2 regions of the Corynebacterium pseudogenitalium genome follow, and region 2 is predicted to be linked to the other one. Evidence: predicted binding sites of a transcription regulator. Region 2 holds the regulator's gene; the other holds the start of a gene.
The links. Region 2 encodes LexA, which represses DNA repair genes until DNA is damaged. Its sites were predicted from a motif close to CGAACANNTGTTCG; they were not measured.

Region 1 (3,411 bases), 990 kb from region 2:
GCGTATTCAAGACCAAGGCTGGGGAGAACAATAAAAAGTCCGATGCCATTATCTTGTCGTCCTATAAGAATGACGCGAACAACGGCTACAAGCTCGGGACTACCTACGACATCCTAGTCGGTACCGGTATTGCTGCCGCCATTCTTGCCTTGGTGGGCGGCATCGCTGCTCAGCAAGGCCTCATTCAGCTTCCGTTCTAACATTTATTCAGGAGATTCCCATGAAGCGTTTCGCTACCGCTGCCATCGCAGCCACCACTGCCTTCTCGCTCGCTGTTGTACCGGCACAGGCTGGGGAGACTTCGAGCGGAGACGAGGTCACTTCGTCTGTCGCAGCGTTGACCCTTCTGCAGATCGGTAAGATTGGCGCTGCCGAGAACGAAGCTGACGCCAAGAAGGCAATCGCCGAGGCTGAGTTCGGTCTCGCTGCACTGCAAAGCTCTTTCGACAATGACCGTGAAAAGGATTGGCCTATCGGCCGCACCTTCGACATCATCTGGGGTTCCTTGCTCGGTGTTGCGGCTCTTGGTGGTCTTGCGTTTCTGGCACTGAACGCAAAGTAGATTTCAAGATTTTGCGCTCGGCTCGGGTTTCGGGCCGGGCGCTTTCGCGTATATGCCACAGGGTTTAATAACGTCACATACGTTAGACTGGTCCATAGTCTTGGTAGGGGCGAAGCTTCAATTTCTGCCACTTACTTGCCAGGTCTGAAGCGTCCCCAGGGGATGTTGTGCCTATATTTATAGTCACTCAACAGTGTGGTGTGGGGCTGAGATGATCCATGAGCGGGTTGATGGGGCCGAGCTATTGACTGGGAATTAATAGGCGCCAATCAAATTGAAAAACCCAGCCTTATACGAGAGGCTGGGTCAGAATGTGGCGTCGATAAGTGAATTAGAACGGCAGCGCTGGAAGCTGAATGCCCGGAATGACGCCGGAGACTGCAGCAACGACACCAAGAAGTGCAACGAGCGCAGCCGGAACGCCGATCAGGAGACCGAGAATGCCTGCCTTGTAATCCTTGTCGTTGATCAGCTCCTTGACACAATCCAGCTCGTCAGAAGAAGAGGTCAGCTCCTCGCGGATCTCCTGACGAGTCTGATCAGCCTTGTTCTTAGCGATGTCACCAGCAGTCTGTGCCTCAGCTGCCTTCTTCTTTGCCTTAGCCTCCTTTTCCTTCTCTGCGGCCTCAGCCTTGACCTTGCACTGCGCGTAGGCAACCGAGGAGCCAACCTTGGCATCCTTGTCGGAAGGCTGAGCCTCAGCCGCGAATGCAGGGCCAGCGACCAGGGACAGGGACAGAGTTGCAGCAGCTGCTACGGAGGTAAAACGGTTCATGGGTAGCTCCTTTGTGGGATCGGTTAAAGTTAGGGACTCGCCAAAGTTTTGGCATGTCTGCAACTAACATCGATCGGAACGTCCTGTGCGTTACTTCGGAGATCAAATGATTCCGAGAGGTGATTTGGGAACAGCGCTCCCCTGCCCTGCGCGGGCTCGGACCAATAGGTCAGAGTGGGTTGAGAACTTGCTACTCCCATGGGGCCGTCGAACGGCTCCGATTGTCCGCGGGGCGGACAGGTGATTGCGTGTTTCGATATTCCGCGGGGCGGACAACTCGCCGTTGTTGCAACCCAGTATTGTTCACTTTCCGCGGGGCGGACACCACTTCGCGAATTGCATCGGCGAAGCACGCATTCCGCGGGGCGGACAACTCGCCGTTGTTGCAACCCAACCTCCCGCACAGTCCGCCGCGCGGACTCCAACGAAGCTTTAGTCGACTCCAGTAGCATTCCGCGGCGCGGACAGAGCGAGTTCAGCTCAATACCCAAACGATTGCATCAAGGTGTCCGCCGCGCGGACACCCACCCACACACCCGTGCTCGAAAGTGGCGTCGCAAAGCACCCCGCGCACTGTCCGCCGCGCGGACACCCACCAACAAATATTTGAATAAACCTCTTGACACCACCATTCGAACACGTATACTAAACAACAACCAAAACACCAGGGGGAACCATGCACACCACCATCGACGCCGACACCATCATCAACACCATCGTAGAAAGCGCACGCCTGTTCGCATACTCACACGCAGAAATACTCACTGCGATCGCCGAATTCGACGCCCACAACCTCGCCGAGCACTACGGCTGCGCTTCTACCGGGGCATGGCTTGCCAGAGTGTTAAAAATGAAACGCACCCGCGCCTACGAATACGCCGCCGTCGCACGCAAACTCACCGCCTTTCCCACCATCCTCGACGCGCTGCGACAAGGAACCATCGACTACACCAGCGTGCGCTACATGCTCGACTACGCCACCGACACAAACCAACACGAACTCGTAGAAATAGCCGCCGAATCTGGCTACCAAGGCCTCGTACACGCCCTGGCAGGCGCAACCCCCACCGACAAACAGCCCGAGGATGCTGGTGAACACTGCGGGCTGACCATCCGCGAAGACGGCCAATACCTACGCGGCTGGTTTTGCATGAACGCTACCGACGGTGTGGCCTTTCAAGCAGCCCTGCGCGCAGGCGCACACGCCTATGCGGACGACAACGCGATGGATGAGGCTGATGCGCAGATGATGCGCTCGACCTTCGGGCTGCCACCGGCACGATTAATGCTGCAATCACTGATGGGGATGGTGCACATGGTGCGCACCGGGGCCGCTAAGCATGCAACGATGGCGCCGGCAGCACAAGTGATGGTGCATATGACATCAGATGGGCGAGCGTTTTTACCGAATCACATGGCCGCTCCTGCCGCACGGCTTGCCAATCTGGTAGATCATGCAGATTTGATGGGTGTGCTCTATGACGCCGACGGGCAGGTGATCAAGTTTGGGCGCAAACGCAGGCTTGCAAGCCCGAAGCAGGTGCAGGTGTTGTTAGGGATGTGGGGGCATAAGTGCGCGGTGCCAGGCTGTGGGCATACCAGGTTCTTGCAGATGCATCATATTCGGGATTGGGCCGAGGGCGGCACCACGGATTTGGAGAATTTGGTGCCGTTGTGCTCGAGGTGTCATTCGTTGGTCACGGATGGGTTTATTCGGGTGGTCAAGCCTGGGCCTGTGTTGTATTTCCGGTTTGTAAGTGGTGAGCAGTGGGTGTGTGAGCCTGGTCGGGTGGGGTATCGCGATGATGCTGCCGAGATTGAGTTGGATGGGTGGGGTGTGGATTCGTTTGCGGATGAAGCCGCACCGACGTGGGATTGGGACACACCCAAGGTTTAAGCATGCCTCAGCAGACTACAAGCCTCAGCCCACAGCGCCTCGAACTCCTCTACCGCAATGGCTGTCGCAGAAATGCCCTCGAACTGTGCGTACAGGTCTGGGTGCGGAACGATAGACATCGGCTCATTCGCCTGACCAATCACTTTGCCGTCGGTATAAATGCCAGTAATGGTCTCG
Region 2 (3,411 bases):
TTAAACCGACTATTCCGGGAGCTGTCCGACGATCAATTGTATCGATCGCGCCAGGTCTCGCTGCATACTCAGATTTGATGCAAGAGCTCAAGAATTGGTCTGGTCCTGCGATTGACGATATTCGGGAGCAACTAGCATTCATGCTGCCCGCGAACGCTATCACGGTTCATGGCATGCAACACCTACAGCACCTCCCCCGTTACATAGAGGCAATCCAGATACGGCTTGAGCATCTAGAAGCGGAACCGGAACGTGACGAAGAGCGGCAGGCTGAAGTAGCAAATGCTAAGGCTTACCTAGAGCGACGATTGGAACAGCTCCCTGCCCAACGCAGGAAGACACGCGCATACAAGGACGTGATGTGGCGAATTCAGGAGCTGCGAGTGAGTTTGTTTGCACAACACCTTGGCACCCAAAAGCCTGTGAGCGTGCGTCGTATTGAAAAAATGGTCGATAAACTTCGCTAGTGAGCCTCGGACTTTATTCCAGTCCCTCTCGCTCGCGTCGTTTCATCAAGCGGATTTCCGACTGAAAATCTTCGGCGCTTTCAAAAGACTTGTACACCGAGGCAAATCGCAGGTACGCAACTTCGTCCAGTGTGCGAAGCGGTTCCAATACCGCCAGTCCAATGTCATTTGCCGCAACTTGAGAACTTCCTTGGGCCCGAACCGTCTCCTCTACTTGCTGCGCTAGCCGCTTCAATGCGTCGTCGCTAACGTTCCTGCCTTGACAAGCACGCCGAACACCAACGATCAACTTTTCCTTGTCGAACGGTTCAGTTACTCCATTGCGCTTCACAACGGTCAGCACGGCCTTCTCGATCGTTGTGAATCGGCCCCCGCACGATGTGCACTCTCGCCGCCGCCGGATAGCAGAGCCCCCGTCTACAACACGAGAATCTGTAACTCGCGATTGTTCGTGATGACAAAACGGACAGTACATCTACACCCCACTTTCTCGGAGAACAGTTATCACCCCCTACATTAGCGGGTTAACGTTGCGCTGCAGAAGCGACTTCATAGCTATGAGCAACGTTCGAATCGTCCCGCGACACCGAGTCCCACTCGCTATTACCGAAATCGCCCGAGATAAGTACAGCGACGAACATAGTTACCCCAAGAAGGGCTCCCATTAGAACGTTTGCTCGCTGCTCTTGAGGCTCGGCGGAAGAATAAACGGTTGGCTCGGGAGCATCTGCAGCCGCCCAGCGGCAACGAAAGTTCTGGTTGATAACCTGCTCGTGGCGTGACGGCTCACCCCCTCGATCACCCCGCATGGGTACAAAATCCCACACTTCAGCTGGCATTGAAGACCGTGGTGCAAGTGGAGCTCCCGCCATATCAGCACGAGTAGAAATTATTTTCGCCTGGTCAATGATGCTCATAAAATGCCCCTTACTTCATTTCGCGAATTCGAAGGTTTCTCATCTCACGCGAAACATTTTTAGCGTATTTGTTCGATTTAACTTCTATGTTCGATTTATACCATCTCATATCAGATCCCCACAACCCCCCCAACTATCGAACATATTTGCCCTCTTTGATATATTCTGTACAGAAGACACTATCGAGACTCAATGTGAGGACCCATGGCACGCAAGAACACAACCAGTGAAAAGTTCGATATGAGCGTACTTTCAGACAGACAAAAGCGAATCCTTCAAGTCATTCGCGACGCCGTCGTATTACGTGGCTATCCACCAAGCATTCGAGAGATCGGCGACGCCGCAGGACTCCAATCAACTTCTTCTGTCGCCTACCAGCTGAAGGAGCTCGAAAAGAAAGGGTTCCTTCGCCGTGACCCAAACAAGCCACGAGCCGTAGACCTCCGCCACCTGCCAGAATCTATGGGAGGTTCGGTTACACCGAAAGACGATGCGGACATTGATGGAACTTCTCCAGCACGGATGATCCCTGTCCTCGGCCAAATCGCCGCTGGAACTCCGATCCTGGCAGAGGAAAACATTGAACACTACTACCCCCTGCCGGAAGAACTACTCGATAGCGGCGACCTCTTCATGCTTCAGGTGGTTGGAGAATCAATGCGCGATGCAGGCATTCTCAATGGTGACTGGGTAGTCATCCGCTCACAACATGTTGCCGAAGAGGGCGAGTTCGTAGCAGCGCTAATTGACGGGGAGGCAACTGTCAAGGAGTTTCATAAGGACTCTTCCGGAGTATGGCTCATTCCTCATAACGATGCCTTTTCTCCGATACAAGGCAACGACGCCGAGATTATGGGCAAAGTGGTCTCTGTTTTCCGGACCCTGTAGCCATTTTTCGCCATTTCGCCCCCAACCGGGGGCTATCAAACACATGTAAAAGCATTCGGGCGCACGGTTTTGCAACAATAGGGGCAACCTAATTTTTGAACCCTGCTGATTCGTGGTTGCCCCACGGAGGAGTTGTATGTACGCCGAAGAGAGAAGAAGGCAGATCGCGTCACTTACCGCAGTCGAAGGACGCGTGAATGTTACGGAGCTGGCCGAACGGTTTGATGTAACAGCCGAGACCATCAGGCGGGACTTGGCAATTCTCCATAATGAAGGAATTGTCCACCGCGTTCACGGCGGAGCCGTCGCTAGCCAATCATTTCTCACCACAGAGTTTTCTCTTGATGCCCGGTTCCGGTCGGCACCGACCGCCAAATCGGCGATCGCGCGCGCTGCGACACAGTTTCTCCCAGAGGATCCTGGCGCTGGCATCTTTCTCGACGCCGGCACCACCATCAATGGACTGGCCGATCTTATTGCCGCAGCAGGAAAAACACAACATTGGTCTATAGTTACGAACTCCCTCCCGATCGCGCTAGACCTATCATCCTGCGGGCTTACAGACGTTCAGCTCCTCGGGGGGACAGTCCGTGCAATCACCCAAGCTGTTGTAGGCGATACGGCATTACGCACTCTCGCGCTTATGCGTGCAGATGTTGCTTTTATTGGCACGAATGCCTTGACTATTGACCACGGCCTCTCTACCGCCGACGCCCAAGAGGCTGCGGTCAAATCTTCAATGGTCACCAATGCACGCAAGGTAGTTGTGCTCTGCGACTCCACGAAGCTCGGCAATGATTATCTAGTTAGCTTTGCGCCGCTAGACGCAATTGACGTCGTTGTTACCGACACAGACGCACCAGAGAGCTTTGTCAGCGAATTGCGGGAGCGTGGAATCAAGGTCGTCCTTGCCGAAGAGTGAAACAAAAGGAATCAAATGCCCGATTGTGCCCGTTCTATTGCATTAACGGACATAATCGGGCATTATGGCTTTAGTAGCGCTTTTCGATACTGCAGCTGCACAACAGACTTTCGGTAGGCGCTACCCCACAGAGCACCAATTACTCTAAGGATGCGCCACATGATTCTGACGTTCACTCCGAATCCAAGTACAGATGCAACGCTTTCTGTAGCAACGT

Region 1: a site for LexA is predicted at 1,933-1,946, ahead of KBP54_RS11110 (HNH endonuclease signature motif containing protein). Genes of this name have one in related genera too.

Annotation. Positions count from the first base shown of each region.
Region 1 covers NZ_CP072934.1:2,367,197-2,370,607, reverse strand. Annotated here, with positions in the region: gene KBP54_RS11125 (hypothetical protein) at 1-200, shown strand, start outside; gene KBP54_RS11120 (hypothetical protein) at 221-562, shown strand; gene KBP54_RS11115 (hypothetical protein) at 894-1,337, opposite strand; gene KBP54_RS11110 (HNH endonuclease signature motif containing protein) at 2,014-3,234, shown strand; gene KBP54_RS11105 (hypothetical protein) at 3,231-3,411, opposite strand, start outside.
Region 2 covers NZ_CP072934.1:1,378,249-1,381,659, forward strand. Annotated here, with positions in the region: gene hrpA (ATP-dependent RNA helicase HrpA) at 1-467, shown strand, start outside; gene nrdR (transcriptional regulator NrdR) at 481-942, opposite strand; gene KBP54_RS06655 (hypothetical protein) at 992-1,384, opposite strand; gene lexA (transcriptional repressor LexA) at 1,589-2,272, shown strand; gene KBP54_RS06665 (DeoR/GlpR family DNA-binding transcription regulator) at 2,409-3,194, shown strand; gene KBP54_RS06670 (1-phosphofructokinase family hexose kinase) at 3,354-3,411, shown strand, end outside.